DNA from 4 places in the Comamonas sp. UBA7528 genome. Region 3 is predicted to be linked to each of the others. Evidence: predicted binding sites of a transcription regulator. Region 3 holds the regulator's gene; each other region holds the start of a gene.
What was found. The regulator LexA, encoded in region 3, represses DNA repair genes until DNA is damaged. The targets are predictions, from matches to a motif close to ACTGTATNNNNATACAGT.
Positions count from the first base shown of each region.

Region 1: a site for LexA is predicted at 3,462-3,479, ahead of B3349_RS04415 (VRR-NUC domain-containing protein). Genes of this name have one in related genera too.
Region 2: a site for LexA is predicted at 2,576-2,593, ahead of recA (recombinase RecA). Genes of this name have one in related genera too.
Region 4: a site for LexA is predicted at 1,087-1,104, ahead of B3349_RS10535 (DNA topoisomerase IV subunit B). Genes of this name have one in related genera too.

Region 1 is NZ_DLMU01000004.1:62,324-69,530, reverse strand. Features, by position in the region: gene B3349_RS04420 (helicase C-terminal domain-containing protein) at 1-1,734, opposite strand, end outside; gene B3349_RS04415 (VRR-NUC domain-containing protein) at 1,731-3,422, opposite strand; gene B3349_RS04410 (type 1 glutamine amidotransferase) at 3,688-4,533, shown strand; gene B3349_RS04405 (YkvA family protein) at 4,582-4,878, opposite strand; gene B3349_RS04400 (response regulator) at 5,128-5,805, shown strand; gene B3349_RS04395 (ATP-binding protein) at 5,815-7,207, shown strand, end outside.
Region 2 is NZ_DLMU01000003.1:164,925-172,131, forward strand. Features, by position in the region: gene B3349_RS03740 (MgtC/SapB family protein) at 1-726, shown strand, start outside; gene recX (recombination regulator RecX) at 757-1,218, opposite strand; gene recA (recombinase RecA) at 1,398-2,516, opposite strand; gene B3349_RS03755 (MarR family winged helix-turn-helix transcriptional regulator) at 2,665-3,168, shown strand; gene B3349_RS03760 (response regulator) at 3,457-4,131, shown strand; gene B3349_RS03765 (sensor histidine kinase) at 4,235-5,686, shown strand; gene B3349_RS03770 (LysR substrate-binding domain-containing protein) at 5,745-6,716, opposite strand; gene B3349_RS03775 (tripartite tricarboxylate transporter substrate binding protein BugE) at 6,824-7,207, shown strand, end outside.
Region 3 is NZ_DLMU01000009.1:34,072-41,278, forward strand. Features, by position in the region: gene adk (adenylate kinase) at 112-768, shown strand; gene B3349_RS11360 (sensor domain-containing diguanylate cyclase) at 914-2,347, opposite strand; gene B3349_RS11365 (asparaginase) at 2,569-3,558, opposite strand; gene lexA (transcriptional repressor LexA) at 3,640-4,311, shown strand; gene B3349_RS11375 (hypothetical protein) at 4,550-4,927, shown strand; gene pdxH (pyridoxamine 5'-phosphate oxidase) at 5,093-5,755, shown strand; gene B3349_RS11385 (AEC family transporter) at 6,275-7,207, opposite strand, start outside.
Region 4 is NZ_DLMU01000008.1:330,669-337,875, forward strand. Features, by position in the region: gene B3349_RS10530 (MFS transporter) at 1-905, opposite strand, end outside; gene B3349_RS10535 (DNA topoisomerase IV subunit B) at 1,138-3,117, shown strand; gene B3349_RS10540 (lytic transglycosylase domain-containing protein) at 3,127-4,086, shown strand; gene parC (DNA topoisomerase IV subunit A) at 4,083-6,446, shown strand; gene B3349_RS10550 (NAD(P)-dependent alcohol dehydrogenase) at 6,611-7,207, opposite strand, start outside.

The DNA of each region.
Region 1 (7,207 bases), on a different contig from region 3:
CGCATGCGGACCAAACTGTTCAGCCAGGGCTTGAAAGTGCAGCAGCGCCCAGTACAGCGTCAGTACCGGGTCGCCCGTAGGCAAAGCCTGGTCGGCCTGCACATCGGCAATCGCACCGATGGCACGCTGCACCGCTACCTGCAACGCGGGAGGGATGGCGGCATAACTCTGGTAGTCCGCGTGGCTGGCGGTGTGGCTGCGGGCCAGCGGCCCGCACACGGTGTGGGGGGCCGCCTGGGCAAACAGTGGCAAGCTCTGTGCCCCCGGTGCTTCGTCTGCGTCGGAATCCGGCGCCTGCTGCGACAGGCCTGCTTGCGCCCTGTTCAGTGCACTCCACTGGCGCTGCAGGGCATCCAGCGCCTTCTTGACGGCCCCCGTGGCCGAACTGGCCGAGCGACGACGGGCGGCCGCCAGGTCGAACTGTGACAACGGTGCGGTGTACATGCTGCGGGCGCGCTCCAGCAGGTTGTGGGCCTCGTCCACCAGCACGCCCACACGCCAGCCTTGCTGCTGCGCCAGGGCATACAGCATGGCGGCGCTGTCGTAGAAATAGTGGTAGTCGGCCACCACCACATCGGCCCAGCGCGCCAGCTCCTGCGACAGGTAATAAGGGCAGATGCCATGCTGCAGCGCCACCTGGCGCACAGCAGAGCCGTCCCACAGTACCGGCGCCGCAGATGCAGACAGGGCCACGGCCTCACCCCGTGCCGCCGGCAGCCGGTCAAAAAACCCCTGTGCCAATGGGCAGGACTCCCCGTGACAGGCCTTGTCCGGGTGCTCGCAACTGGCATCACGTGGGCGCATTTGCAGCACCCGCAACGGTTCGTGCTGCCCCTGGGTCAATGCCGTCTGCATTTGCTCCAGCGCATGCAATGCCAGCCCATGGCCCGTGCCTTTGGCGGTCAGGAAAAACATCTTGTCCAGCCCGTTGCAAGTGTCCGAAGCGCTGGCTGCACCATGCACCGCGGAGCCAGGGGGCGTGGTGTCTGCAGCCGAGGCCGCTGTGGCGCCCTGCCCCGCCATGGCCTTGAGCATGGGGAAAATAGTGCCCAGCGTCTTGCCAATCCCGGTGGGGGCCTGGGCCATCAGGCACCGGCCTGCACTGGCGCTGCGGGCCGTGCGGTAGACCGCCACCGCCAGTTGCCGCTGCCCGGTGCGAAACGCCGCCATGGGAAAGGTCGCTGCCGCCAGCGCCGCATTGCGCTGCTGGCGGTGATGGGCTTCGCTGCGCGCCCAGTCCAGGTAAAGGCGGCAGTGCATGGCAAAAAACTGCTGCAACTCGTCGGCACTGCAGTCCTGCACCAGCACCGTTTCCTGTAGAGAGGGCGTGTGCACATACACCAGCGCCACGCTCAACCGCGCCAGTCCGCGTGCCTGGCACAGCAGATGGCCATAGACCTTGGCCTGTGCCCAGTGCAATGCGCGGTGGTGGGGGCGCACCGCGTCCAGCGGGCCGCGGTAGGTCTTGATTTCCTCCAACTGCAGCGCTAGCGCATCAAAACCATCGGCCCGGCCGCGCACCTGCAGGTCTTCAAACTGGCCACTGAGCGCGACCTCGGCTTCATACTTGCTGCCCGGTTGCGCCTGGCGGCGTTGCTGCACCACGGCATGGCCCTCCCTGCCTTCAAGCGCGCTGGGCGCTGGGGTGAAACGCAGGTCCAGATCACCACTGCGGGCCGTGAATTCGCACAGCGCACGCACGGCCACCGTCAGCGGGGCAGCGGCGCTGCTCATACCTCTTCACCAGCCCCCTGCCACTGCACATGGCAGACGCATACGGGAATGCCATGGGCGGCGCAATAGTCCAGCCAGCGGATCTGGTTGTCCTGCAGCTTGTCACCAGGCGCTTTGACTTCCACCAGCTCATAACGTCCTGCGCCCTCTGCGCGTTCAGGCCAGAAACGCACCAGATCGGGAAAGCCGGTGCGGTTGGCCTTCACGTCCCGCAACAGGCGGTCAAACAGCCGTTGCAGATGGACGGCTGGAATGCAGTCCAGCGCCAGAGCCAGCAACGCTTCACTCAACGCGCCCCAGCACACAAAGGGCGACTGCGTGCCCGCCTTGTCGGCAAAGCGCTGGCAGATGGTGGCGCGGTAACGGCCGTCCTGCAGCTCGGCCAGGCAGGCATCGAACAGGGGCTGGCGGCGGGCCACAAAGTCGGGAGCCCCCAGATCCGCCGGACCGCTTTGAAAGGGGTGGAAGAACGCCCCCGGCAGCGGTGCAAAAATCGCCGGCCAGCACAGCAGGCCGAACAGCGAGTTGATGAGCGCATTCTCCACATAGAACACCGGTGCCTCCGCGCGGTGCCAGTGGTCGCGCAATGCGTATTCCACGGCCACCGGCTGGGCAGGCGGCGCCAGCACGATCTCGCTGCACAGCGCAGCCACGGCCGGAGCCAACGCAGCCTGGCGGGGTGCGCCGCCCAGGCCCGCGTTGCGACGCAAGCGCGGCAGCATGCGGGCCACGCGCTGAGACTCCTCTTCACTTTCAGGTTCCGTCTGGGCCTGGGCCGCCAGGTCCAGGGCCAGGTCAAAGCACTGCATGCGCTCCAGCACGCGGATATGCCGGTGGCGGGCGCCGGGGTAGCGGCTGGCGGTGTAGGCCCGGGCAGCGGTTTCCCAGTCCTGCACCCGCTCGCATGCCTGGCCCAGGCGCAGCAGCAGCTTGGCGCGGCGCTGGCTCAGCCAGTGGTGGGGGCTTTCAAGCTGCCCAAGCGACTGCAGCAGTGCCCCGGCATCGCCCCCGGCATCCAGTGTCTGGCGGCTGGTGGAAATAGCCAGGTAGAAGTCCACATCGGCACGGCTCTGAAAAGCGCGTGAGGCGGCATCCAGCGCCACGGCTTCGTAGCGGAAAATGCCCAGATCGGCCAGCACAAACTCCGACCAGTCCTGGTGGAGGTTGCCAAAGAACATCAGCCGCAGCCGCTCGCACACCTCCCCCACCATCACGCGCCAGACAGGTTCCGTGGCCTGGGGGTGCCAGCCCGCATAGGGCTGAGGGTCCATCTGCCCGTCCAGCGCAGCCAGCATGTCGGCCTTGCGCAGCGTGGCCGCCAACCCGGCGCCTTTCAAGATATCCAGCAGTTCGGGCTTGGTGTGCAGGCCAAACAGCTCGGCCAGCGCCATGGGCTCCGAAGTGCTGAGCCAGCCCATCTGCAGCAGCGGCACGGCCGCCTGGGCACTGTCGCCGATTTCCGCATACACCAGTTTGCTGGCCCGAAACCACGGACCCTTGCGCATCACCATGCGCACCAGCAGGGCCTGTGCGGTCTCCGGCAACCGGGCAAACCCGGCCAGAAAGCCGGCCTCCTCTTCACCCAGCAGGTCCCCATAGCGCTGCCCCAACCAGTTCAGCGCACGCTGAAAGTTGTGCAGGTAATACAGGCGATGGGGCGGGAGGGCAGCAGGCTGCGGCGCAGACACGGGCGGGAAATTGCAGGAAGTGGCGGAAATGGGCAGGAACCTGTATTTTTATACAGATCCATCCACTCTGCCCGGCCAATGCCTACCGCGCTGCCAGGGCTATGGGCAGAACGGCGTGGCGCAAGGCATGCGGCCCCTCTGCCTGGCTACGCCAGCTTGACACCATCTTGATAGCCAACTGCGCAATCCCGACACGGGCTTGATGCCCGAATGCCTAAATTTCAGCCATCGCCACCACAGGCTGTAACACCCAGCCCTTTGATGTATGAAACCTGTCGCCATCCTCCAGCACGAAGCCGCACAAGGCCCCGGGGTACTTTGGGAACATTTGCAGCAGCAAGGCATTGCCTGTGAACTGATCAGCCCCTGCCAGGAAGGCCGCGCACCTGTGCGGGCGTCGGACTACCGCGGGGTGGTGGTGCTGGGCAGCAACCACTGCGCCAACGAGCAGCTGCGCTGGATCGAACAGGAACGTTGCCTGCTGCAGAGCGCACTGGCACACGACGTGCCCGTGCTGGGCCACTGCTTTGGCGCGCAGATGCTGGCCCGCGCCATGGGCGCTCGGGTGTGGCGCAACCCCTGCCCCAACATCGGCTGGAGCAACGTATGGGTCACACGCCAGGCGCAGGATCTGATGCAGCTGCCCCCCCGGATCACGCTGTTCAACTGGCATTACGACACGTTCGAGCTGCCCCAGGGCGCCTCGCGCAGCATGTACGGCGCGTTCTGCCTGAACAAAGGCTTTGTGCACGGCCGCCACTGGGCGTTTCAGGGCCACCTGGAAGTCACGGAGGACAGTGTCCGCGCCTGGTGCAGCGAAGGCCAGGACGAACTGCGCCACGCACCCGGCCCCGCCGTGCAGCGCGCACCGCAGATTCTGGCCCAGCTCCCCCAGCACTTGGCGCTGCTGCACGCCACGGCGCGGCGCACCTACAGCGCCTGGGCAGAGCAACTGGACCGGCCAACGCTGTTTCAGTTGGGGGCACTGCCCGGCGCGCCTGCCACTGCACCCCAGCCCGGACTGGACCAACCCGGCCCCGATCTGACACTGCAGTACCAGGCACCGCTGGCACAGCAGACCAAAGCCATCCTGGCGCGCGCTGTGGGCTGATCACGTCGATAACGTCGAACACCAGGAGCGCAGGCACGCGCCCTGGCCTCAGGGCGTGGCCTTGCCGGGGCTGCGCTGCGCCACCCGGGCCCGCAGCGTGGCCAGCAGCTCGGGCGGCAGGAACTTGAAGGCCAGCTGCAGCAGCAGAAAGGCGATCACCCCGTCATCCAGCCAGCCCAGAACGGGGATGAAGTCCGAGACAAAATCCACCGGGCTGACCACGTACAACGCTGCCAGCACCGTGGCCAGCTTGGCAGCCTTGGGCGCACGCGGATCCCGCAGCACCGCCCAGGCGAGCCGCAGCTCCTTGCGAAACACCGACAGCAGACGACCAAGCTTCCACATGACAGACCTTTCTCTCCACGCCAGCGGGTCCCGCAGCAACATACCCCGCGACCCGTTCACCACATGCGGACAATTTGGCAGATGACAAGGGCTGCTGCTGTCAGCAATTGCTGCAGAGCGTCCAAGGAATTCTGCCTCGCTCGCCTGCCGGCCCGGGCACGCCACGACAACCCTCCTTTAATACTGCGATAACCCTGCATTTCTAGAATCACTGGTTTTTTGCGCGCGTGGGCGTGCAGGGGCAGCGGCATGCACATACTGATCGTGGAAGACAACAGCCTCGTGGCCAGCGGCATCAAGGCCGGTCTGGAGCTGCACGGCTTTGCCTGCGACATTGCCCCCAACCTGGCCCTCGCCGACCGCCATCTGACTGCGGGACATTTCGACGCCTGTGTGCTGGACCTGGGCCTGCCCGACGGTGACGGCCTGGCCCTGCTGCGCAGCTGGCGCGCTGGCGGCCTGCAGCTGCCGGTGCTGATACTGACCGCGCGCGGCACCATCGAAGACAAGGTGGCCGGCTTTCAGACCGGCACCGACGACTACCTGACCAAGCCCTTCGACCTGCAGGAACTGGTGCTGCGCCTGCACGCGCTGCTGCGCCGCGCCGGCGGCCGTGCCACCGACCTGATAGCGCTGGGGGACTGCCAGGTGAACGCCGGCACCGGCGAAGTTTGGCGCAATGGTCAGTTGGTGGAGCTGTCGCGCCGCGAATGGGCGCTGCTGGCGGCGCTGCTGCAGTCCCGAGGCCGTGTGCTGAATCTGGCCCAGCTGCACGACAGCCTGTACGGCTTTGACCTGGATGTGGGCAGCAACACGGTGAACGTGCACGTACACCATCTGCGCAAGAAACTGGGCAGCGACATCATCGACACGGTGCGCGGCATCGGCTTTCGGCTGGGCGCGCGTTACTGCCAGCCCGGTCTTTGAGGATCCGGCATGAAACTGTTGCGCCGCTCCCCCGCCCCCACCAGCCTGCGCCTGCGCCTGGTGCTGGGTCTGAGCCTGACACTGTGCGTGCTGTGGGGCAGCGTGGCGGCCTGGATGTTTCCCACCATGCAGCGCGAGCTGCGCACCATGCTGGACGACCGGCTGATCGCCAGCGCCCGCATGGTGGCGGGCATCGTCCACCAATTCCAGCCGGCGCAGGTGGATGCCATCACGCCCGCCAACAACGCCTTGCTATCGGTGATTGCCCGCGACGGCGTGGCCTGCGAGGTCAGCCTGGTGCGCAGCGAGGTGGACATCCTGCCGCTGGCCAAGACCAGCAACAGCCCCGACTTCACCCCGCTCACCCGCTCCGGCTTTGGCCGCATTGAGAAAGGCGGCAAATCCTGGCGCACCTATGTGCTGGAGGAAAACGGCATCCGCATCGCCACAGCCGATCGGCTGGACGTGCGCGAACAGCTGGTGCAATCCTTTGTCTATACCCTGGTGGTACCTTTTGTCCTGGCCCTGGCCGGCGTGGTGCTGCTGACTTGGTGGATCTGCACCCTGGGCCTGGAGCCGCTGCGCCGCCTGGGTGAAGAGCTACAGCACCGCCCTCCCCAGGACCCGTCGCCGGTACAGACCGGCCAGGACACGGCAGAGCTGGCCCCCCTGGTGGGCAGCCTGAACCAGCTGCTGGGCCGCATGAACCGTGCCATCGAGCACGAGCGCCGCTGGACGGCCGACGCCGCACACGAGTTGCGCACCCCGCTGACCGCCATCAAAACCCATGTGCAAGTGGCCCAACTGGTGCTGGAACGCCACGCGGGCACCGGCCCGGCCACGCCGAGCGGCACAGGCAGACCCGCCAGCCTGGCCTTGAAGCAGGCCAGCGAAGGCATCGACCACATGCACGCCACACTGGAACAGCTGCTGCAGCTCGCCCGCGTGGAAAGCGCCAGCGCCGGCACAGCGCCCAGCACGCAGGGCGCTGCCATCGCCGAGGCCCTGCAACTGGCCTGCCGCCAATCGCTGCAACGCGCCGGCAAAGGCGGCGCCCCGACGCCCAGGCTGCAGACCGACTTGGAACCCTACGCACTGCACGGCTGGGAGCTGCCACTGGCCCCCGCCCTGTTGACCTGCGCCGTCACCAACCTGGTAGACAACGCCCTGCGCCACCACCTGGGTGCGCAACCCATCACCCTGCAACTGAGCCTGCAGCTTGCCGGCACGGGCACAGCTGGCGATGCCAATGGCGCTGAGGGAAGGCTCGGCCCAGCCCATGGCACAAGGAACCACGGTTCAACGGGTATGACAGGAATGGAGGCCTGTGCCAGCACGGCCACCGCTCCCGCCACCTTGCAGATTCAGGTGCAGGACCATGGCCCCGGATTGAGTGCCGAGG
Region 2 (7,207 bases), on a different contig from region 3:
ATGGTGTGGCGCATTGGGGTGCTGGTCATGACGGTGGGCATGCTTGGTCATGTCGCGCAGCGCTTGTTCGGCGCACGCTGGGGGCTGTCGATTGCGGGCTTCTTTGCCGGCTTTGCCTCGTCCACCGCTGCGGTCTCCAGTATGGGTCAACGTGCGCGGGTCGAACCGGCCCACACCGGTGCCTGCGCTGCGGCGGCGTTGCTGGCCAATCTGGCGTCGCTGCTGCTGTTCGTGGCCGTGGTGGGGGCGGTGTCGCCGGCCCTGCTGCAGACGGCTGCGGGGACCCTGGTGGGGGCTGGGCTGGCCTTGCTGGGGGTGGTGGCGCTGCTGTGGCGGCGCGCACAAGGTGTGCAGACCCAGGCGGCTGCGCCGACCGGCCGGGCCTTCCAGCTGTCGCAGGCGCTGTGGATTGCGGCACTGATTGCCGGGGTGTCACTGCTGGCGGCCTGGCTGGGCGCGCGCTATGGCAGCGCCGGGGTGCTGGCCAGCACCATGCTGGTGGCGCTGGCCGAGGTGCACGCCGCCGCCGCCGGCGTGGCCCAGATGGCGGCCAGCGGGGTGGTGCCGCTGGAGGTGGCGCATTGGGGAGTCCTGGGTGTGCTGGCCAGCAGCAGCCTGGCTAAAAGCGCGCTGGCCTTTGCCAGCGGGGGCGCCCGCTATGGCGTCTTGGTCACCGGCGGCTTGCTGGCCCTGGTGGCCGGCGGGGTCCTGGGCCGGCTGTGGTGAGGCGGGGCCCTGCACAGGGCCGATGCGGCATCAGCTGTGGTCGGGATCGGGGGGCTGGCCTTTGACCACCTTGCTCACCACCTCGCCACCAAAGCCCCGGCTGGACAGGAAGCGCATCTGCTTCATGCGTTCCTGGGGCGTGGCGGGCGGCTGGCCGAACTTCTGCTGCCACACTGCCCAGGCGCGGGCGTGTTCGGTGGCGCGCAGCTGTGCGGTGGCCGCACGCACGGTGTCATCGTCCAGGCCCTTGTTGCGCAGTTCCTGCACCACGCGGGCCGTGCCCAGCTTTTTGCTGCGGGTGTAGACCACGGACTGGGCCACCCGTTCCGGGTTGATGAAGTTCTTGGCCTCCAGCGCATCCAGCACGGCGGCCAGATCGTCGCCTTCGTCCACATGGGCGGCCAGCTTGCGCTCCAGCTCGAGCCGCGAGTGCTCGCGCTGGGCCAGCAGCCGCAGCGCGCGGCCGGTGAGGGAGAGTTTGGCAAAGCCCATGCGGTGCACGCTCCAGAAACAAAAAAGGCGCAGGGAACCCTGCGCAAAGATGGCAAACCTGTGTGGTGACGCGGCGGCGGGCAGCGACCGTAGGCCTGTGCGCTGCAGGCCGCAGGCAGGCGCTGCCCTGGCCCGGCGGCAGTCCCCTGGCGTGGCGAGGGGACAACCGCTCGGGGGCTTTAGCCGATCACGCCGTCTTCATCCACCGTGGCGTTCTTGTCGCCTTTCTTGCCCTTGGCGGGCTTGGCGGCGTCTTCGCCGGCGGCCACGGGCAGCAGGGCAATGCCCAGGCTGTCGCGCACCTTGTTCTCGATTTCCACGGCCAGTGCGGGGTTCTCGCGCAGGAATTCACGCGAGTTGTCGCGGCCCTGGCCGATCTTCTCGCCGTTGTAGGCATACCAGGCGCCGGACTTTTCCAGGATCTTGGCGTTCACGCCCATGTCCAGGATCTCGCCTTCGCGGCTGATGCCTTCACCGAACAGGATGTCGAACTCGGCGGTCTTGAACGGAGGCGAAACCTTGTTCTTGACGACCTTGACCTTGGTTTCGTTACCGATGGCTTCGTCGCCCTTCTTGATGGTGCCGGTGCGGCGGATGTCCAGGCGCACCGAGGCGTAGAACTTCAGCGCGTTACCGCCGGTGGTGGTTTCGGGCGAGCCGAACATCACACCGATCTTCATGCGGATCTGGTTGATGAAGATGACCATGCAGTTGGTCTTCTTGATGGTGGCGGTCAGCTTGCGCAGTGCCTGGCTCATCAGGCGGGCCTGCAGACCGGGCAGCTGGTCGCCCATTTCGCCTTCGATTTCGGCCTTGGGGGTCAGCGCGGCGACCGAGTCGATCACGATCAGGTCCACGGCGCCGGAGCGCACCAGGCTGTCGCAGATTTCCAGCGCCTGCTCACCGGTGTCGGGCTGGCTGATCAGCACTTCGCTCAGGTTCACACCCAGCTTCTGGGCGTAGCCGGTGTCCAGTGCATGTTCGGCGTCGATGAAGGCGCAGGTGCCGCCTTGCTTTTGCATCTCGGCAATGACCTGCAGTGTCAGCGTGGTCTTGCCCGAGGATTCCGGGCCGTAGATTTCGATCACGCGGCCGCGGGGCAGGCCGCCCACGCCCAGAGCGATGTCCAGGCCCAGCGAGCCGGTGGACACCACCTGGATGTCCTGGGCCGCTTCGCCTTCGCCCAGCTTCATGATGGTGCCTTTGCCGAATTGCTTTTCGATCTGGGCGAGGGCGGCAGCAAGTGCCTTGGCTTTTTCGCTGTTGGCGTCGGCGGACTTGGCGGCAATGGCGTTCATGAAAACTCTCCTTGGAAGGGTTTGGCGGGATGGGGTGCAGCCACTGGAATGAATAACAGGCTGGATGCTTGAACAGTAGTTTAGGGGTGCTGTTTTGCCAATTCCACAAATATTTAGTCAGTTTGCCTGACTAAATTACCATGGGGCCATGAGCGAACTTCCCCACGCCATTCCCCCCAGCGATGCCTGGCGCCAGACCCACCTGGGCCGGCTGCTGGGCCATGCCATGCGCCAGTTCGACGCCCGCGTGCTGCAGCTGATGGCACGCGATGTGGCCGTGCCGCTGGCGCTGTCCAACCTGGCGGCGCGCGACCAGGTGAGTGCGGCGCACATCCATATCACCCGCCACCTGTCGCTGGCGGGCGACCGCATCACCGACCTGGCCGAGCGCGCGGGCATGAGCAAGCAGGCCATGGCCGATCTGGTGGACCAGTGCGTGGCCTGGGGGTTGGTCACGCGGGAGTCCGATCCGCACGACCGGCGCGCGCGGCGCGTGTGCTTCACGCCCACCGGGCTGGACTGGCTGCAGGCCTTCCATGACGCCGTGGCCCAGGCCGAGGCAGAGTTTGTGGAATCGGTGGGCCAGGATGTGGCCACCGTGGTCCAGATTGGCCTGGAGGCCTACGCCGGCGACAGCGGCACGCTGGCCTGAGTGCCTGTGGGCAGGCGCGCGGGACGGCACGGTACCGTCTGTCGGCGCCAGCGGCCGGGGACTGCCGGATGCGCGCGGAAATGACTTGCATCAAGACCGGCGTGAATGTCAGCTTCCGTACAGGTGAACCGGGTGTTTTCCCGGGGGAAGTCCGCTGGTGCGGGGGATGGGCGGCTTCTAGAATGGTTCGGCTGGCCGACAGGCTGGTGCGGCGCACTTCACAGTGCCATCCGAAGCATCAAGACATAAACGACCGCGGCCCGACTGCGGCGCCTTCAGGAGACCCCCATGCGCATACTCATCGCCGAAGATGATCAGGTGCTGGCCGATGGATTGCTGCGCAGCCTGCGCGGCGCTGGTGCCGTGGTGGACCATGTGTCCAGTGGCAGCGAGGCCGATGCCGCGCTGATGACCAACGACCAGTTCGACCTGCTGATCCTGGACCTGGGCCTGCCCAAGATGCATGGGCTGGAAGTGCTCAAGAAGATGCGCAGCCGGGGCGATGCGCTGCCGGTGCTGATCCTCACCGCCGCCGACAGCGTGGAGGAGCGCGTGCAGGGGCTGGATTTCGGTGCCGACGACTACATGGCCAAGCCCTTCAGCCTGCAGGAGCTCGAAGCCCGCGTGCGTGCGCTGACGCGCCGGGGCATGGGAGGCACCAGCAGCACCGTCAAGCACGGCCCGCTGGTGTACGACCAGGCCGGGCGCGTGGCCACCATCGACGGCAAGATGGTGGAGCTGTCCGCCCGCGAGCTGGGCCTGCTGGAAGTGCTGCTGCAGCGTGCAGGCCGTCTGGTCAGCAAGGACCAGCTGGTGGAACGCCTGTGCGAGTGGGGCGAAGAGGTCAGCAACAATGCCATCGAGGTCTACATCCACCGCCTGCGCAAGAAGATCGAGCGCGGTCCCATCCGCATCGCCACCGTGCGCGGCCTGGGCTATTGTCTGGAGAAGATCAACCACTGAGGGGCTGCGCGCCCGGTGCGCGCGGCCTGTCCTGCGCCGCGGTGTCCGCCGTGGCGGTTTTGTTCCGGGCCACCTTTGCCGGCCCCTGGCGTGAACCTGCACCTTGAACATCTTCCAGCGTGAACAGCGGTCCCTGTTTGGCGAGATCCTCGACTGGATGCTCACGCCGCTGCTGCTGCTGTGGCCGGTGTCGCTGGCGTTGACCTGGCTGGTGGCGCAGGAGCTGGCCAACAAGCCGTTCGACCGTGCGCTGGAGTACAACGCCCAGGCGCTGGCGCAGCTGCTGGTGGTCAGCGACGGGCAGCTGCAGTTCCACATGCCGCGTCCGGCCAGCGAGCTGCTGCGCGCCGACGATTCCGACATGGTGTACTACCAGGTGCTGGGCGCCAAAGGCGTGCTGCTGTCGGGCGAGCGCGAGTTCCCCATGCCGCCGGAAACCGGCGGTGGCTTCGAAGCCAGCATCGGCCAGGTACAGCTGCGCGACGACGATCTGCGCGGCGTGGACATCCGCGTGGCCTCGATCTGGGTGCGGGTGCCGCTGGACCAGGAGGTGCTGGCACTGGTACAGGTGGCAGAAACGCGTGAAAAGCGCAGCGTGCTGGCGGCGGAAATCATCAAGGGCGTGATGCTGCCGCAGTTTGTCATCCTGCCGCTGTCGGTGCTGCTGGTGTGGCTGGCGCTGGCGCGTGGCATCAAGCCACTGCACCGGCTGGAAGAGCGCATCCGTGCGCGCAAGCCCGACGACCTGTCGCCGCTGAACCACAAGGCCGTGCCCATGGAGGTGGCGCCGCTGGTGGATGCGGTGAACGATTTGCTGCGGCGGCTGAACGATTCCATTGCCACACAAAAACGCTTTCTGGCGGATGCGGCCCACCAGCTCAAGACCCCGCTGGCCGGCTTGCGCATGCAGGCCGATCTGGCCCAGCGCCCGGGGACCAGCAACGAAGACCTGAAACGCTCGCTGCAGCAGATCGGGCGCAGCTCCATCCGCGCCACGCACACCGTCAACCAGCTGCTGTCGCTGGCCCGGGCCGAAGGCGCCAGCACGGCGCTGCAGCGCACTCCCTGCGACATGGCCGAGCTGGTGATCGAGGTGGTGCAGGACTGCCTGCCCCGTGCCATGGACAAGCACATTGACCTGGGCTACGACGGCGCAGAACCCGGCACCATGGCCCTGCAGGTCTGGGGCAATGCCACGCTGCTGCAGGAGCTGGTGCGCAACCTGGTGGACAACGCCATCAACTACACCCCGTCCAGCAATGCACAGCCCGGTCTGGTGACGGTGCGCGTGCTGCCCGATCCGTTCGGCCGCGTGGTGGTGCTGCAGGTGGAAGACACCGGCCCCGGTGTGCCCGAGGCCGAGCGCGATCTGGTCTTCCAGCCGTTCTACCGGGCGCTGGGCACCGAGGCCGACGGCTCCGGCCTGGGTCTGCCCATCGTGCTGGAGATTGCCCGCCAGCATGGCGCCCAGGTGGCGCTGGAAGATGTGCACCCGGGCCAGCCCATGCCCGGTGCCCGCTTCACGGTGCGCTTTCCGGCCCAGGTGGCGGAGTAGGGGCGGCGTCGAAGAGTGCGCCCAGCGGCACCGTGGCTTGCGGCCAGCCCGGTGCGTCTTATGCCAGGTCGGGGAACGCCAGCGCCGGGCGGGGAGAGGCAGACAGGCTGGCCTCGGCTTCGGCCGCCGCTTCGACCTTGGCCAGAAGCCAGTCGCGGAACTGCTGCAGCGGGGTCAGGTTGGCGCGCGTCTCGGGGTAGCACAGCCAGTAGCCCTGGTCGCTGAGCACGCTGTGCTGCGGCAGGGGCTCGCTCACCAGGCCGGCGTTGATTTCATCCTGCACCAGGCAGCGGGGCACCAGGGCCACGCCCATGCCGGCCTGCACGGCGCGGATGATGGTCTGGAACTGGTCAAACTGCGGGCCGCTGAGCGGGTCCATGTCTTCCACGCCATAGGTCTCGCTCCAGCGCGACCAGGCCTGAGGCACGGTCACATGGCGCAGCCGCGTGCAGTGCGCCACGTCGGCCGGGGTGCGGATGGTCTGTTCCGGGTTGCGCGGGGCGATCAGCACCACTTCGCGCCCGGTCAGGTAGTGGGCGCGGGTGTTGGGCCAGTGGCCGTCGCCAAACAGGATGGCACAGTCCAGCGTGGGGCTGCCAAAGTCATAGCCTTGCACATAGGGCACGAAATGCAGCGTCACCTGGGGGTGGCGGGTCTGGAAATCAGGAAGCTTTGGAATGAGCCACTTGGCGCCAAACGTCGGCAGGGTGGACAGGTGCAGTGCACCGCCGCCATCGCTGCTGGTGATCAATTCCAGCGTGGCAGACTCCAGCTGCGACAGCAGGGCGCGCACCGATTTCTCATAGCGTTCGCCCGCAGAGCTCAGGGTCAAACGTTTGCGGTTACGCTCGAACAGTGGCACGCCCACCCATTTTTCCAGCTCCTGTACCTGTTTGCTCACCGCGCTCTGGGTCAGGTGCAGGGCTTCGGCAGCGCGTGACACACCGCCAAACCGGGCTACGGTGGAGAAGGCCCGCAGCAGGTGGACAGGGGGCGTCAGGCGCCGCAGGGGTAACAGGCTGGAAGACACTGATTTGATTCCTTTAAGGAATGATAACAGGCACAGCTATTGCTTTTGTCAGCTGGACAAATCCCTTACCCTTCTTTTCTCTCTCCTCTGACTATCGGAATCCTCAGATGCAACGTCGTCACTTCCTCTCCTCCGTGGCTGCCGCCACTGCCGTGGCAGCTGCGCCCGGTATGGCCCTGGCACAGGACACCAGCCGTCCCATCCGCATCATCGTGCCCTTCCCGCCCGGAGGTGCTACCGACATGGTGCCGCGCAATCTGCAGGACGTGCTGGGCAAGCTGCTGAGCCAGACCGTGGTGATCGAGAACAAGGCCGGCGCCGGCGGCTCCATCGGCATGGCCGAAGTGGCCCGTGCCAACGACGGCGTGACCTTCGGTATCGCCACGCTGTCCACCCATGGCGTGAACCCCGCCGTGCTGAGCAAGCTGCCCTATGACGCCATCAAGGATTTCGTGGGCGTGACCGAAATCGTCAAGGCCCCGGGCGTGATC
Region 3 (7,207 bases):
GTGCTATCCTTGCCCGCGAAAAAACATATGCCGGTCCGCCATCCACCCAGCTTGAAGCTGGGTTTCTTGTGCCGGACCGCTGCCACGCTTTCATACATCCCGAGGAATTCCATGAAACTGATCTTGTTGGGCGCACCTGGCGCCGGCAAAGGCACGCAAGCCACTTTCATCTGCCAGAAATACGGCATTCCACAGATCTCCACCGGCGACATGCTGCGCGCCGCTGTCAAGGCCGGCACCCCCCTGGGCCTGGAAGCCAAGGCCGTGATGGACGCAGGCCAGCTGGTCAGCGACGACCTGATCATCAATCTGGTCAAGGAACGCATCGCTCAGGCTGACTGCGCCAACGGCTTCCTGTTTGACGGCTTCCCCCGCACCATCCCCCAGGCCGATGCCATGAAGGCCGCCGGCGTGAAGCTGGACTACGTGCTGGAAATCGACGTGCCGTTCGACGCCATCATTGAGCGCATGAGCGGCCGCCGCAGCCACCCCGCTTCGGGCCGCACCTACCACGTCAAGTTCAACCCGCCCAAGGTCGAAGGCAAGGACGACGTGACTGGCGAGCCCCTGGTGCAGCGCGAAGACGACAAGGAAGAAACCGTCAAGAAGCGCCTGGATGTGTACAGCAACCAGACCCGCCCCCTGGTGGACTACTACAGCAACTGGGCCAAGGCCGACGCCGCAGCAGCCCCCAAGTACCGTGCCATCAGCGGCACGGGCACCGTGGAAGAGATCACCGCCCGCGCACTGGGCGCCCTCGCCTCCTGATCACCCGGATCAGTGGCAGAACCGCTGCGCAGCCGACACCTGCACAGCGGCCAAAAGAAAAAAGGCTGGTGGCAACACCAGCCTTTTTTCATGTGCACACAATAGCTGCCAGCCTGGACTGCGGACACCTCCAGAGCCCGGTGCGTCAGGGCATGCTGTCCACCCGCCGGTCCTGCGCGCGCCCCGCATAAAACCGCATCTTCTCGACATACATGGCCTGGTCGGCGCGGTGCACCACCGCCTCCATGCTGGCACCTTCCCGCCCGCAGGCATGGCCCATGGCCAGATGGATGGTCTGTCCGGGGTAGAACTGGTTATTCAGCTCCAGCAGCGACAGAATGCGCTCCTGCATGGCCTGTGCGCCACGCTCGTCGCTGCCGGGCAGCAGCACCATGAATTCATCGCCGCCTATGCGGGCCGCGCAGGCCGGTGCATCTACCGCCTTGGTCAGCACCTCGCCGATGCGACGCAGCATGGCATCTCCTGCCGCGTGGCCGTGGTCGTCGTTCACGCCCTTGAGGCCATTCATGTCGATCGCAATCACCGACAGCGGCCAAGGCCCCTTGCGCGAAAGACGGTTGAGTTCTTCCGTATAGAAGGCCCGGTTGCGCAACTGGGTCAGCACATCGTGCTTACCCAGGTATTCCAGGTAGGACTCGGCCTTTTTGCGGGCCGTGATGTCAACCAGGGACAGCAGCACCAGGTCCCAGTTCCGGATGTGGCTGTTCATGATGGCGAATTCCATGTGGATGTGCAGCACATCGCCGGTCAGCGAATAGTTCACCACCTCGCGCTGCTGCACCAGCTTGCCATCCCACAGATCCTGTAGTTGCTCGGCAAAGGAGTCGTACATCTCCCCGCGAAACACCTGGGCCAGGTTGTGCAGCAAATTGGCTTTGCTGCTGGCGCCGAACATCTCCAATGTCTGCTGGTTCACGTCGATCACGCGGATTTCCTGCATGCAGCGGGTGACGAACTCAGGGTGCACCTTCAAGAACGTGCGGAAGTCGCGAATGCCACGCTCGCGCACCTCGTCCAGCAGTTGCTTGACCGCGCTGAAGTCCTCCACCCACAGCGAGACCGGGGAATGGGCAAACAGATCCCGCGCATACTGCTCGCTGGCCTGCAGACGCTGCGTGCTCATCACCTCGGCGGTGACGTCTTCCAGCGACACCAGCACACGGCTCCAGCTGTCTTCATAGCCGGGCAGCACGCGAAAACGCACCTGAATGTCCATGCGCCGGCCATCCAGCGCATAGTTCACCGAGCGGTTAGCAAAGCTCAGCTGTCCGTCCCACAGGGCCAGCAGTTCGGCGACGATGCTATCGTGCATATCGCCGCGAAATACCTCATCCAGGCGGTTTTGCAGCGTGGCCTGGTCAGGGGCCTTGAAAAGCTCCAGCGTGTACTGGTTGACGCGCAGCACCTGGAAGCACTGGCTGCACTGCTGCACACGCCGGGGGTCTTCGCGCAGAAACTGCTGCAAATCGGTGACGCCCGCGGCGCGCCATTGCGCGAACAACTGCTTGAGCCCGCTGTAATCCTCCATCCACAGGGATATGGGGGCGAGGTCAAACATGTCCTCAAAATCCAGGCCGCTCGCGAGAGAATTGGTCACCACTAACACCTCCGTGCGCGATTATTGCCTACCGCGCCGGGTGCACATTCCTCTTATCTACCGGTTGTAAGTTTTTGTGAGGATTTCGTGCGCAGCACACGACAGCCCCGTCCAGCCAGCGCTGTGGAGCGACGTGCAGACCCGGGCTGTGCGAGATCTGCTGCACCCGCCCGAACTTCGGGCTAACGGTCCGTGCGCGGCCAGCCCATCAACTCCAGCATCAGGCTGGTGCGCGCCTTCACGGCAGACAAGGCGCTGACACGACTGTCATCAGCGTCTTCGGCCTGCACAATGCGCCCGCGCTCGCAACGTGTGCTGCGGCGCACCGCCAGGCCCCGGCTTTGTGCCACTTCGAGTGCGGCATCCAGCGCTTGGTGGGTGGTACCGTTGCCCGTGCCAGCCACCACCAACCCGCGTACGCCAGCTTTGCACAGCGCTTGGACCACGGCCTGCATCACCGGGCCGCTGCAGCCTGCATGGCTCAACAGAATTTCCACCTGGGGCCATTCGGCAGGCGGGCGCAGCGCACCCACCGGCGGAATCTTCGGTGCCGACAGAGCAGCCCCGTCCACGGCGCCGGCCCAGCGCACCCGCCCCTCCTCCACCCAGCCCAGCGGGCCGCTGTCACCGCCGTCGAATGCATCCACCCGGTAGGGGTGCACCTTGCGCACCTGGCGGGCACTGAACACCATCCCAGCCACCACGGCCAGCACACCGCGCCCTGCAGCACAGGCATCGGCCACGCTGATCACCGCATCCCGCAGATTGCCCGGGCCATCGGCTGAAATGGCGCTGGCCGGACGCATGGCACAGGTCAGGACCACGGGCTTGGATGGCTGCAGCACACACTGCAGAAACCAGGCGGTTTCTTCCAGTGTGTCGGTGCCATGGGTGATGACAATGCCACCGACATCAGCGCGCTCCAGGAGCAGGCTGCAGCGCACGGCGAGCGCATGCCAGGTGGCGTGGTCCATGTCCTTGCTGTCCAGCTGGGCCACTTGTTCGGCCTGCAGTGGTGCATTTGCAACGCGCTCCAAATCCGGCACCGCCTGCAGCAGCTGCGCCACACCCAACTGGGCCGGACGGTAGCCCACATGGGCGCCCGCATGGTCTGCCACCCCGGCAATCGTGCCGCCGGTCCCCAGAATGACGATGGTCTTGCCACTTTCCACTTGCAGTCCTTTGCAAACTGGTCAAAAATACAGGTACTGGATGAACACACAGTATTCATCCCCACCGATCAAGGAATGCCCATGGACCACCCCAAGCTCACCCCCCGGCAGCAGCAGATTCTGGATCTGATCCAGTCTGCCATCAGCCGCACTGGCGCGCCCCCGACCCGGGCCGAGATCGCCAGCACACTGGGCTTCAAGTCGGCCAATGCCTCCGAGGAACACCTCAAGGCCCTGGCCCGCAAGGGCGTGATCGAGCTGGTCAGTGGCACATCACGCGGCATTCGCCTGTGTGTGGACACCGTGCGCAGCATCAACGCAGCCCGCGGCAACATCTTTGCACTACCTCTGACTGCCATGCAGCCGCTGCTGCTGCCGCTGGTGGGGCGCGTCGCTGCGGGATCGCCCATTTTGGCGCAAGAACACATCGACCAGACCTATTCGGTGGAGGCCAGCATGTTCGCCCACAAGCCCGACTACCTGCTGAAGGTGCGCGGCATGTCCATGCGGGACGCCGGCATCCTGGACGGCGACCTGCTGGCCGTCCAGTCCACGCGCGAGGCCCGCAATGGCCAGATCGTCGTGGCCCGCCTGGGTGACGACGTCACCGTCAAGCGCCTGCGCCGCACTGGCTCGCAGATCGAACTGCTGCCCGAAAACCCCGACTACCCCGTCATCCAGGTCAATCCTGAGGAGCCCTTCGCCATCGAAGGGCTGGCCGTAGGCCTGATCCGCAACTCGGCGCACATGTAAGCGCAGAGACTTTCGGTCTGGTCGCGCAGTGACGCCCTGGGCGTTGCCACCACTGCGCCAGGCCTTTGACAACGGAAGCGCCGCCCAGCCCGCTTTCGTCACCACTACAGCGCTCTCCCACGGCCCGCGCGGCCGTGCAGAGACTGCTTTGTCCTGAATTTCTCTCTCCAATCAGGTGTGTGCAGCCTGAGGGAGTAGGTTTGCCCGGAAAACTGCACGACAGAAAGCGAGCTCCTCCATGCGCCTGTTCACCACTACCAGCACCCCGGCCGGCTTCACCCTTACTGCCCCGTTGTCCATGCCTGCCCATCGCCGCTCAGTTCTGGGCGGTCGTCGTGCGGCAGCGTCTGCTGCATCCACCGCAGCATCCGGCGCCCGTGCGCAACGGAACACCCCGGATCCCGCGTTCACCACGCTCCGCTTGCTCGGCGTGAGCGGCAGTACAGCCAGCGCCAATGACAACCGCTATTTCAGCGTGGCCATGGACGACAAGGTACGCGTCCTGCGCCGTGATGTGGGCGATCGCGCCCGCATAGTGCTCAGCGGCCGCATGGCCGATGTCTGCGCCGCCCTGGAGCACATGAGCCGCGCCGAAACGGTGTCCCTGGCAGGCTGAAGCCGCATCCGCCCTGCGCCATGCCCGCATGGCTGCCGTGCGTCGTGGTCTGCGGCTGTGTACCTGCCCCCTCCCTGAGCACAGCGTCCTGCACTTGCTCTCTCAGGCTTGTACCCCACTTGCTGCGAGTACCACACTGCCGCATGCAGGAGGCACAATGGCGGGATGAGCCAGATTTCTGCAAACATCGCCGACCTGCGCAAGAGCTACGAGCGCGCAGAACTCAATGAAGAAGCGTCCAAAGCCGATCCCCTGGCGCAGTTCGACCAGTGGTTGCAGGAAGCCGTGAGCGCACAGGTGGCCGAACCCAATGCCATGACCGTCGCCACGGTCGGCAATGACCTGCGCCCCAGCACACGCATCGTGCTCATCAAGGGCTATGACGCACGCGGCATCGTCTGGTACACCAATTACGACAGCCGCAAAGGCAACGAGCTGGCGGGCAACCCGTTTGCGGCATTGCAGTTCCACTGGGTGGAGCTGGAGCGCGTGGTGCGCATCGAAGGCCGGGTCGAACGCGTCAGCGATGAAGAAAGCGACACCTACTTTCACAGCCGCCCGCTGGACTCCCGCATTGGCGCCTGGGCCAGCCCGCAAAGCCAGGTCATTTCCGGCCGCAGCGTACTGGTAACCAACGCAGCCAAATATGGCGCCCAGTTCCTGCTCAAGCCCCCGCGCCCCCCGCACTGGGGCGGCTTCCGTCTGGTGCCCGACCGCTGGGAATTCTGGCAGGGCCGCAAAAGCCGCTTGCATGACCGCTTGCGCTACCGCGCCGAAAGCGGGCCAGACGACAGCCTGGTCTGGGTGCGGGAGCGTCTTGCGCCCTGAATGGCGCTTTTTAGACCCAAACCGCTCAAGTCCCCGCCGCAGATGCCGATACAACACATATCGGTGTACGCGCCAAGTCTAGGTGGTGCCCCCAAGCCCCGGCGCTCGCGCACCCGGGGCTTTTTTCTGCGCCGAAGCCTGTGAGTAGCAGCCCTGTGCTCCTGCCACCAGGTACACCGCCGCGCACTCCCCCTGCTGCGACAGCGGGACGCCCGCTCGGCACTGATCTGGCCCTGGTGCCACGCGACCCAACGCACAGTTCAACGAAGCAATAAAGGGTCCGCACAGGCTACTGCGGCAGATGGACAAGGTCAAAGAGCAGCGCCCCCGGACCTGCCAAGGCCTGAATGCCAAGAATTTCCCGGAGACAGACAATGCCCTGCGGCATCTGGGCAAGCCAGTCATTTGATGATCAGCCGCCACCCAGAGTCGCCCATATCTCTTTGAGACGCGCTGCTTCCCATTGCAACACGGCTGCGCTGCAGCGCCACGGCCATCGCCGCCAAGGCTTGCGGTCACCTACCCCCAGCGCTGCAATACCGTCAGCACCACCGGCAGCGTGACCAGGGCCAGCGCGGTGGAAACCGCAATGCTGGCCGTGACTTCGTCCTCGCCCACTTCGTAGCGCTGGGTGAACAAAAACACATTGGCGCCCACGGGCAAGGCCGCGGCCAGCGCCATGGCGGCCATCGCCGGGCCGCGCAGACCCAGCAGCCAGGCACAGCCCAGGAAGACGGCGGGATGCACGATGGTCTTCACCACGGCAATGCGCAGCGCAGCAGTCAGATTGCCGTGCACCCGGCCATAGGCCAGCGTCACCCCCACCAGCAACAGCGACATCGGGCCCAGCGCCTGCCCCATCAGCTGCAGCGGCTTGTCCACCACCTCGGGCACCGGCAAGCCGGTCTGGGCGTAGAGCACGCCGGCAATGATGGGCAGCGGAATCGGGTGCAGGATGCTGTTCTTCACCGCCTGGGCAATCGTGCGGCCCATGCCGCGTGCGTCCGCTTGGCCTGCCCGGCTGGCCTGGCGCGCGGCGGCCAGTTCAAAAATGATGGTGCCGCTGGTCAGCAGCACCAGGGCATGCACGGAAATCAGGGTGAACAGCGTGACCAAGCCCTGCTCGCCATAGGCCAGGCCCATCAGCGGGATACCGATCATCACCGTGTTGCTGAAGGTATTGGCCAGCGCGCGCGCAGCGCCCAGCGTGGTGAAGCCCTGCACCAACATGGTGGCGGCAAACACCAGGGCCACAGCCAGAAAATACACCCCGATGGGAGCGAAATCCAGATCCGTCAGCTTCACCTGCATCATGGTGCGAAACAGCAATGCCGGCGTCAGCACATAGAACACCAGATTCGACAGATCCCGTACGGCGGCGTGGCGCACCCACTGCAGCTTGGCCAGGACGATGCCCAGGCCAATCATCAAAATCACAGGCAACAGGGCAGA
Region 4 (7,207 bases), on a different contig from region 3:
TAGACCGACCAGGGCGACAGCGGGGCCAGCAGGAAGGCAATGATGACCACCGAGCGCAGTCCGTAGATACCCGACAGCAGGTAGCGCTTGGGCATTTTCTGGCCCAGATTCCCGGCAATGTAGGTGCCGAAGATGTTGAACAGGCCCACCAACGCCAGGGAATAGCTGGCCACCTGGGGCGCAATGCCAAAGTCCTTCAGGTAGCTGGGCATGTGCACGCCGATGAACATCACCTGAAAGCCGCAGACAAAGTAGCCCGACAGCAGCAGCACAAAGCTGGGGTTGGTCCAGGCTTCGGCCAGGGCCTGGCCGATGGTCTGGTCGCGCTGGGGCGCAGCACCTGCCGTGCGGCCAAAGCCGGGCTCGCGCAGGCCAAAGGCCAAGGCGGCAATCACCAGGGCAATCACCGCCAGGATCAGGAGCGCGTTGGACCAGCCGAACTGCGCAATCAGCCCGCCTTCGACCGGCACCATGAAGAATTGGCCGAACGAACCGGCAGCGGCCGTCACGCCCATGGCCCAGCTGCGGCGGTCGGGCGGAATCTGCCGGCCCAGCACGCCATAGATCACCGCATAGGTGGTGCCGGCCTGGGCCGCACCGATCAGCACCCCGGCCGTGAGTGCAAACAGCAAGGTGGAGGGCGACAGGGCCATGCCCACCAGGCCCAGCGCGTACAGGATGGCGCCGCCGATGAGCACCTTGAAGGCGCCCAGTTTGTCGGCCATCATGCCCACGAAAATGCCCAGCACGCCCCAGGACAGGTTCTGGATGGCAATCGCCAGGGCAAAGGATTCGCGGGTCCAGCCCATTTCCTGGGTGATGGGCTGCAGCCACAGGCCGAAGCCATGGCGTATGCCCATGGACAAGGTGACCACTGCGCCCCCGCACAGCAGCACCTGCAGCATGGACAGGCGGTTGGAGGTGTTGTTTTGGTTTTGCATAGCTGTGGAATGTATCCAGTTCACCCCCTGCCTGTGGGGCAGCCCCACCTCGCGAATGGACTCCGGCGCGACAGCCTGCTGTGTTAGCGTTGTGCCCGGAAATGCCCCGGCGCTGGCGCATGTGCAAGCAATGGCGTCAGGGGTAACTGTTTATTTATCCAGCTGTGCGCTGGCGCGCGCACTACAATCCGCCCCCATGGCAGCCAAACCCTCTACTTCCATTCCCGAATATTCGGAAGGTTCGATCCGTGTCCTCAAGGGCCTGGAGCCGGTCAAGCAACGCCCCGGCATGTACACCCGCACCGACAACCCCCTGCACCTCCTGCAGGAGGTGATCGACAACGCGGCCGACGAAGCCCTGGCCGGCTACGGCAAGCGCATCAAGGTCTCGCTGCATACCGATGGCTCGGTCAGCGTGGAAGACGATGGCCGCGGCATTCCCTTTGGTCTGCACCCCGAAGAAGGCGCTCCCGTGGTGGAGCTGGTCTTCACCCGCCTGCATGCCGGCGGCAAGTTCGACAAGGGCCAGGGCGGCGCCTACAGCTTCTCCGGCGGTCTGCACGGCGTGGGCGTGTCGGTGACGAATGCACTGTCCACCCGTTTGGAAGTCACCGTGCACCGTGACGGCCAGGTGGCCCATCTGGTGTTTGCTGGTGGCGATGTGGTCGAGCACCTGACCGTGCGCCCGCTGCAAAGCGGCGAGCGCAAGCAGGGCACCACCGTGCGCGCCTGGCCGGACGCCAAATACTTTGAATCGTCCAACCTGCCCATGGGCGAGATGGTGCACCTGCTGCGCAGCAAGGCGGTGCTGATGCCCGGCGTGAGCGTGTCCCTGGTCAACGACAAGAACCGCGACACGCAAAGCTGGCAGTACAAGGGCGGCCTGCGCGACTACCTGGCGCAAAGCCTGACGGGCGATCCCGTCATTCCCCTGTTCGAGGCAGAGGGCTTTGCCGACCGGCACAACGACAACTTTGCCGAAGGCGAAGGTGCGGCCTGGTGTGTGGCCTTCACCGAAGAAGGGGCACCGCTGCGCGAGAGCTATGTCAACCTGATTCCCACCACCGCTGGCGGCACGCACGACAGCGGCCTGCGCGACGGCCTGTTCCAGGCGGTCAAGGCGTTCATCGACATGCATTCGTTGCTGCCCAAGGGCGTCAAGCTGATGCCAGACGATGTGTTTGCCCGCGCCAGCTATGTGCTCTCGGCCAAGGTGCTTGACCCCCAGTTCCAGGGGCAGATCAAGGAGCGCCTGAATTCCCGCGACGCCGTGCGCCTGGTCTCGGGCTTTGTGCGCCCGGCGCTGGAGCTGTGGCTGAACGAGCATGTGGAGCACGGCAAGAAGCTGGCCGAACTGGCCATCAAGGCCGCACAGACGCGCCAGCGCGCCGGCCAGAAGGTGGAGAAGCGCAAGGGCTCCGGCGTGGCCGTGCTGCCCGGCAAGCTCACCGACTGCGAAAGCCGCGATCTGGCCCACAACGAGGTGTTCCTGGTCGAAGGGGACTCGGCCGGCGGCTCCGCCAAGATGGGACGGGACAAGGAGACCCAGGCCGTGCTGCCGCTGCGCGGCAAGGTGCTCAACACCTGGGAAGTGGACCGCGACCGCCTGTTTGCCAACACCGAAATTCACGACATCTCGGTGGCCATCGGTGTCGATCCGCATGGCCCCGATGACACGGTGGATCTGTCCGGCCTGCGCTACGGCAAGATCTGCATCCTGTCCGATGCGGACGTGGACGGCTCCCATATCCAGGTGCTGCTGCTGACGCTGTTCTTCAAGCATTTCCCCAAGCTGATGGATGCCGGTCATGTCTGCATCGCCCGTCCGCCGCTGTTCCGCGTGGATGTGCCGGCGCGCGGCAAGAAGCCTGCGGCCAAGGTGTATGCGCTGGACGAAAGCGAGCTGAACGCCATCCTGGAGAAAGCGGCCAAGGAAGGTGTGGCGCGCGAGAAATGCCAGATCAGCCGCTTCAAGGGCCTGGGCGAGATGAACGCCGAGCAGCTGTGGGAAACCACGCTCAACCCCGACACGCGCCGCCTGCTGCCGGTGCAGGTCGACACCATGCCGCTGCAGGAGACGGAGCACCTGATGACCCGTTTGATGGGCAAGGGCGAGGCCGCCTCGCGCCGTGAGCTGATGGAGCTGCACGGCGACGCGGTGGATCTGGACATCTGAGGCCCTGCCATGCCGCTGTCTTTCATTGCATGGCTGCAGACTTTTCGGGCAGGGCCGCAGCGCGCGGCACGCCTGGCGGGACTGCGCCTGTGCGGTGAACGAGGGCTGAGCCCAAAGAGCCAGGGGTGGGCCCGGTATCGACAGCTGCTGCTGACCCTTGGGGTGGCGGCTGCCGCGCTGGCGCTGCCCGGCGCGGCCCGGGCCGATATCTGGGCCTATGTGGATGGTCAGGGCGTGACCCACTTTGCGGCCGAGCCGCTGGACGAACGCTACCGCCTGTTCTTCCAGGGCGATGATTTCGATTCGCAGCGCGATGGCACGCCCCGGCACAGGGGCAACGGCTCGGGCCTGAAGGTGGACGCGGCTTCCGTGGCATCGGCCAGCAAGCTGGCGGCGTATTTCTCGTCCTCGGCCCAGTACCAGCGGGTGCGCCGCCATGTGGAGCACACCGCGCAGAATGCTGGCCTGGATGGCGAGTTGCTTAAGGCCTTGATCGCCACCGAATCCGGCTTCGATGTGGATGTGGTCTCGCCCAAGGGCGCCGTGGGGCTGATGCAGCTGCTGCCGGCCACGGCCGAGCGCTTTGGCGTGCGCGCCGATGCGCGCCGCTCGGTGGCCCACAAGCTGACCGACCCCGCCACCAATCTGCAGGCCGGTGCCCGCTACCTGAAGTACCTGATTGCCATGTTCCCGGGCCGGCTGGACCTGGCGCTGGCCGCTTACAACGCAGGGGAAAACGCGGTCAAACGTTTTGGCCAGGCGATTCCTCCGTACAAAGAAACCCAAAACTATGTCCGCACCGTGCTGGCGCTGTACGAACAGCTGCAGCCCGGCGCCTCCATGGCGGCTTCGGTGGCCACGCGCGGTGGCCGCCAAGCGGCCGTCCCCGGCACAGGCCGGGTGCGCATGGAGTTGCGCGGCGACCAGCCGGCTGCGGACCTGAGTACTACCCCGAACTTTCTTCCATGAGTGACCATTTGACGCTAGACCTTGCACCCCCCGCCGAGGGCGGTGACTCGCTGGACCTGGGCGCCTACGCCCAGCGCGCCTACCTGGAATATGCCCTGTCCGTGGTGAAGGGCCGGGCCCTGCCCGATGTGGCCGATGGCCTCAAGCCCGTACAGCGCCGCATTCTGTACGCCATGGACCGCATGGGCCTGTCCTATGGCGGCAGCACCGGCAACACCGCGGCCAAGCCGGTCAAGAGCGCTCGCGTGGTGGGTGACGTGCTGGGCCGTTTCCACCCCCACGGAGACCAGTCCGCTTACGACGCGCTGGTGCGCATGGCGCAGGATTTCAACCAGCGCTACCCGCTGGTGGACGGTCAGGGCAACTTCGGCAGCCGCGACGGCGACGGTGCCGCAGCCATGCGGTACACCGAAGCCCGGTTGTCCAAGATCACGCGCTTGCTGCTGGACGAGATCGATCAGGGCACAGTGGATTTCGTGCCCAACTACGACGGCAGCACCGAAGAACCCCAGCAGTTGCCCGCGCGCCTGCCGTTCTCGCTGCTCAACGGCGCCAGCGGCATCGCCGTGGGTCTGGCCACCGAAATTCCCAGCCACAACCTGCAGGAAGTGGCCGAAGCCTGCGTGGCGCTGATCAAGAAGCCCGCACTGGCCGATGAGGAGCTGTTTGCGCTGATTCCCGGTCCCGATTACCCCGGTGGTGGCCAGATCATCAGCAGCAGCCACGACATTGCCGAGGCCTACCGCAGCGGCCGCGGCAGCCTGAAGGTGCGCGCGCGCTGGACGATCGAGGAGCTGGCGCGCGGCCAGTGGCAGTTGGTGGTCAACGAGCTGCCTCCGGGCGTGAGCACGCAGAAAGTGCTGGAAGAGATCGAGGACATCACCAACCCCAAGGTCAAGACCGGCAAGAAGGCACTGACGCAGGAGCAGAACCAGCTCAAGGCCAGCATGCTGGCGGTGCTGGACGGGGTGCGCGACGAGTCCAGCAAAGACGCAGCGGTGCGCATCGTTTTCGAGCCCAAGACCGGCAAGGTGCCGCAGGCCGAGCTGGTGGTGGCGTTGCTCGCCCACACCAGCCTGGAAACGTCCAGCTCCATCAACATGACCTGCATTGGGCTGGATGGCAAACCGGTGCAGAAGCCGCTGCGCCAGATGCTGGAAGAGTGGATCGACTTCCGCCAGGCCACCATCACCCGCCGCAGCGAATACCGCCTGGCCAAGGTGCTGGACCGCATCCACATCCTGGAGGGCCGCCAGGCCGTGCTGCTGAATATCGATGAGGTGATTGCCCTCATCCGTGCCAGTGACGAGCCCAAGCCGGCGCTGATGGAGCGCTTCCAGCTGTCCGAACGCCAGGCCGAAGACATTCTGGAGATCCGCCTGCGCCAGTTGGCACGGCTGGAAGCCATCAAGATCGAGCAGGAACTGGCCGCATTGCGCGGCGAGCAGCAGGGGCTGGAAGAAATCCTGCAGGACTCCAAGGCGCTGCGCAGCCTGATGGTCAAGGAAATCAAGGCCGACGCCAAAGAGTTTGGCGATGCCCGCCGCACCCTGATCCAGGCCGAAAAGAAGGTGGTGGCCGAGCTCAAGGTGGTGGATGAGCCGGTGACCGTGGTCATCTCCGAAAAAGGCTGGGTGCGCACGCGCCAGGGCCATGGCCACGAGGCCGCGGTGTTCACCTTCAAATCCGGCGACCAGCTGTGGGGCACGTTCGAATGCCGCACGGTGGACCAGCTGATCGTGTTTGGCGACAACGGCCGTGTCTACAGCGTGGCCGTCTCCAGCCTGCCTGGCGGACGTGGTGACGGCCAACCCGTCACCACCATGATCGACCTGGAATCCGGCAGCCAGATCACTGCCTACTTTGCAGGCAACGCCGACAGCCAGTTGCTGCTGGCCAGCTCCGGCGGCTATGGCTTTGTGGCCAAGCTGGAATCCATGGTGGCCCGCAACAAGGCGGGCAAGTCCTTTGTGACGGTGCAGGACGGCGAGACGTTGTGCCTGCCCAGCAGCCTGGCCGCCATTGCAGCCACCACGGCCGACGGTGCCGAGACGCCGGCCGCCACCCATGTGGCCTGCCTGTCCAGTGATGGCCATGTGCTGACCTACGCCCTGTCCGAGTTGAAGCTGATGAGTGGCGGCCGTGGCCTGCAGCTGATGAAGCTGGACGACAAGGCCAGCCTGGTGGGCGTGGCGGCCTACACCCGCAGCGTGCGCATCACCGGCAATGGACGCGGCGGCAAGGACCGGGAAGAAACCCTGGAAATCCGCAGCCTGAACAACGCTGCCGGCAAACGCGGCAGCAAGGGCAAGGCCGCAGGCTGGACCTTCAAGCCCAGCGGCATCTTCCGGGTGGAATAAGCCGGCACGTTCCGTGCCCCCAGCAAAAAAGCCAGCTGCGTGCTGGCTTTTTTGCGTCCCGATGGCAGGGCAGGTGCCCTGGGCATGGGCTGGCTGGCCGATGCTGTGGGCCGCCAGTAGCTATGGCCTGGCTGCCCCTGCCGTCACAGGGTGGTGGGGTGGCCTCACGCAGCGCTTTGGAACGAGGCAATATCGATCACAAACCGGTATTTCACATCGCTTTTCAGCATGCGTTCGTAGGCGTCGTTAATGCTGCCGATATCGATGCGCTCGATATCGGCCGTGATGCCGTGCTGGCCGCAGAAGTCCAGCATCTCTTGGGTCTCGGCAATGCCCCCGATCACCGATCCGGCCACCGATTTGCGGCCCATCACCAGGGGGGCGGTGTTGAGCATTTCTTCCAGAGGGCCGAGGTAACCCACCAGCACCAGCGTGCCGGACACCGCCAGGGTGCTGACATAGGGGTTGAGCTCGTGCACATAGGGCACGGTGTCGATGATCAGATCGAACTGGCCGCGCACGGCTTTCATTTGCGCGGGATCGGTGGAGATCACCACGTGGCTGGCACCCAGGCGCTGGGCATCGGCCTCCTTGCCCGGGCTGCGGCTGAACAGCGTCACTTCGGCGCCCATGGCCTTGGCCAGCTTCAGCGCCATATGGCCCAGGCCGCCCAGGCCGACCACGGCCACCTTGCTGCCGGGCCCCACCTTCCAGTGGCGCAGCGGCGACCAGGTGGTGATGCCCGCGCACAGCAGCGGGGC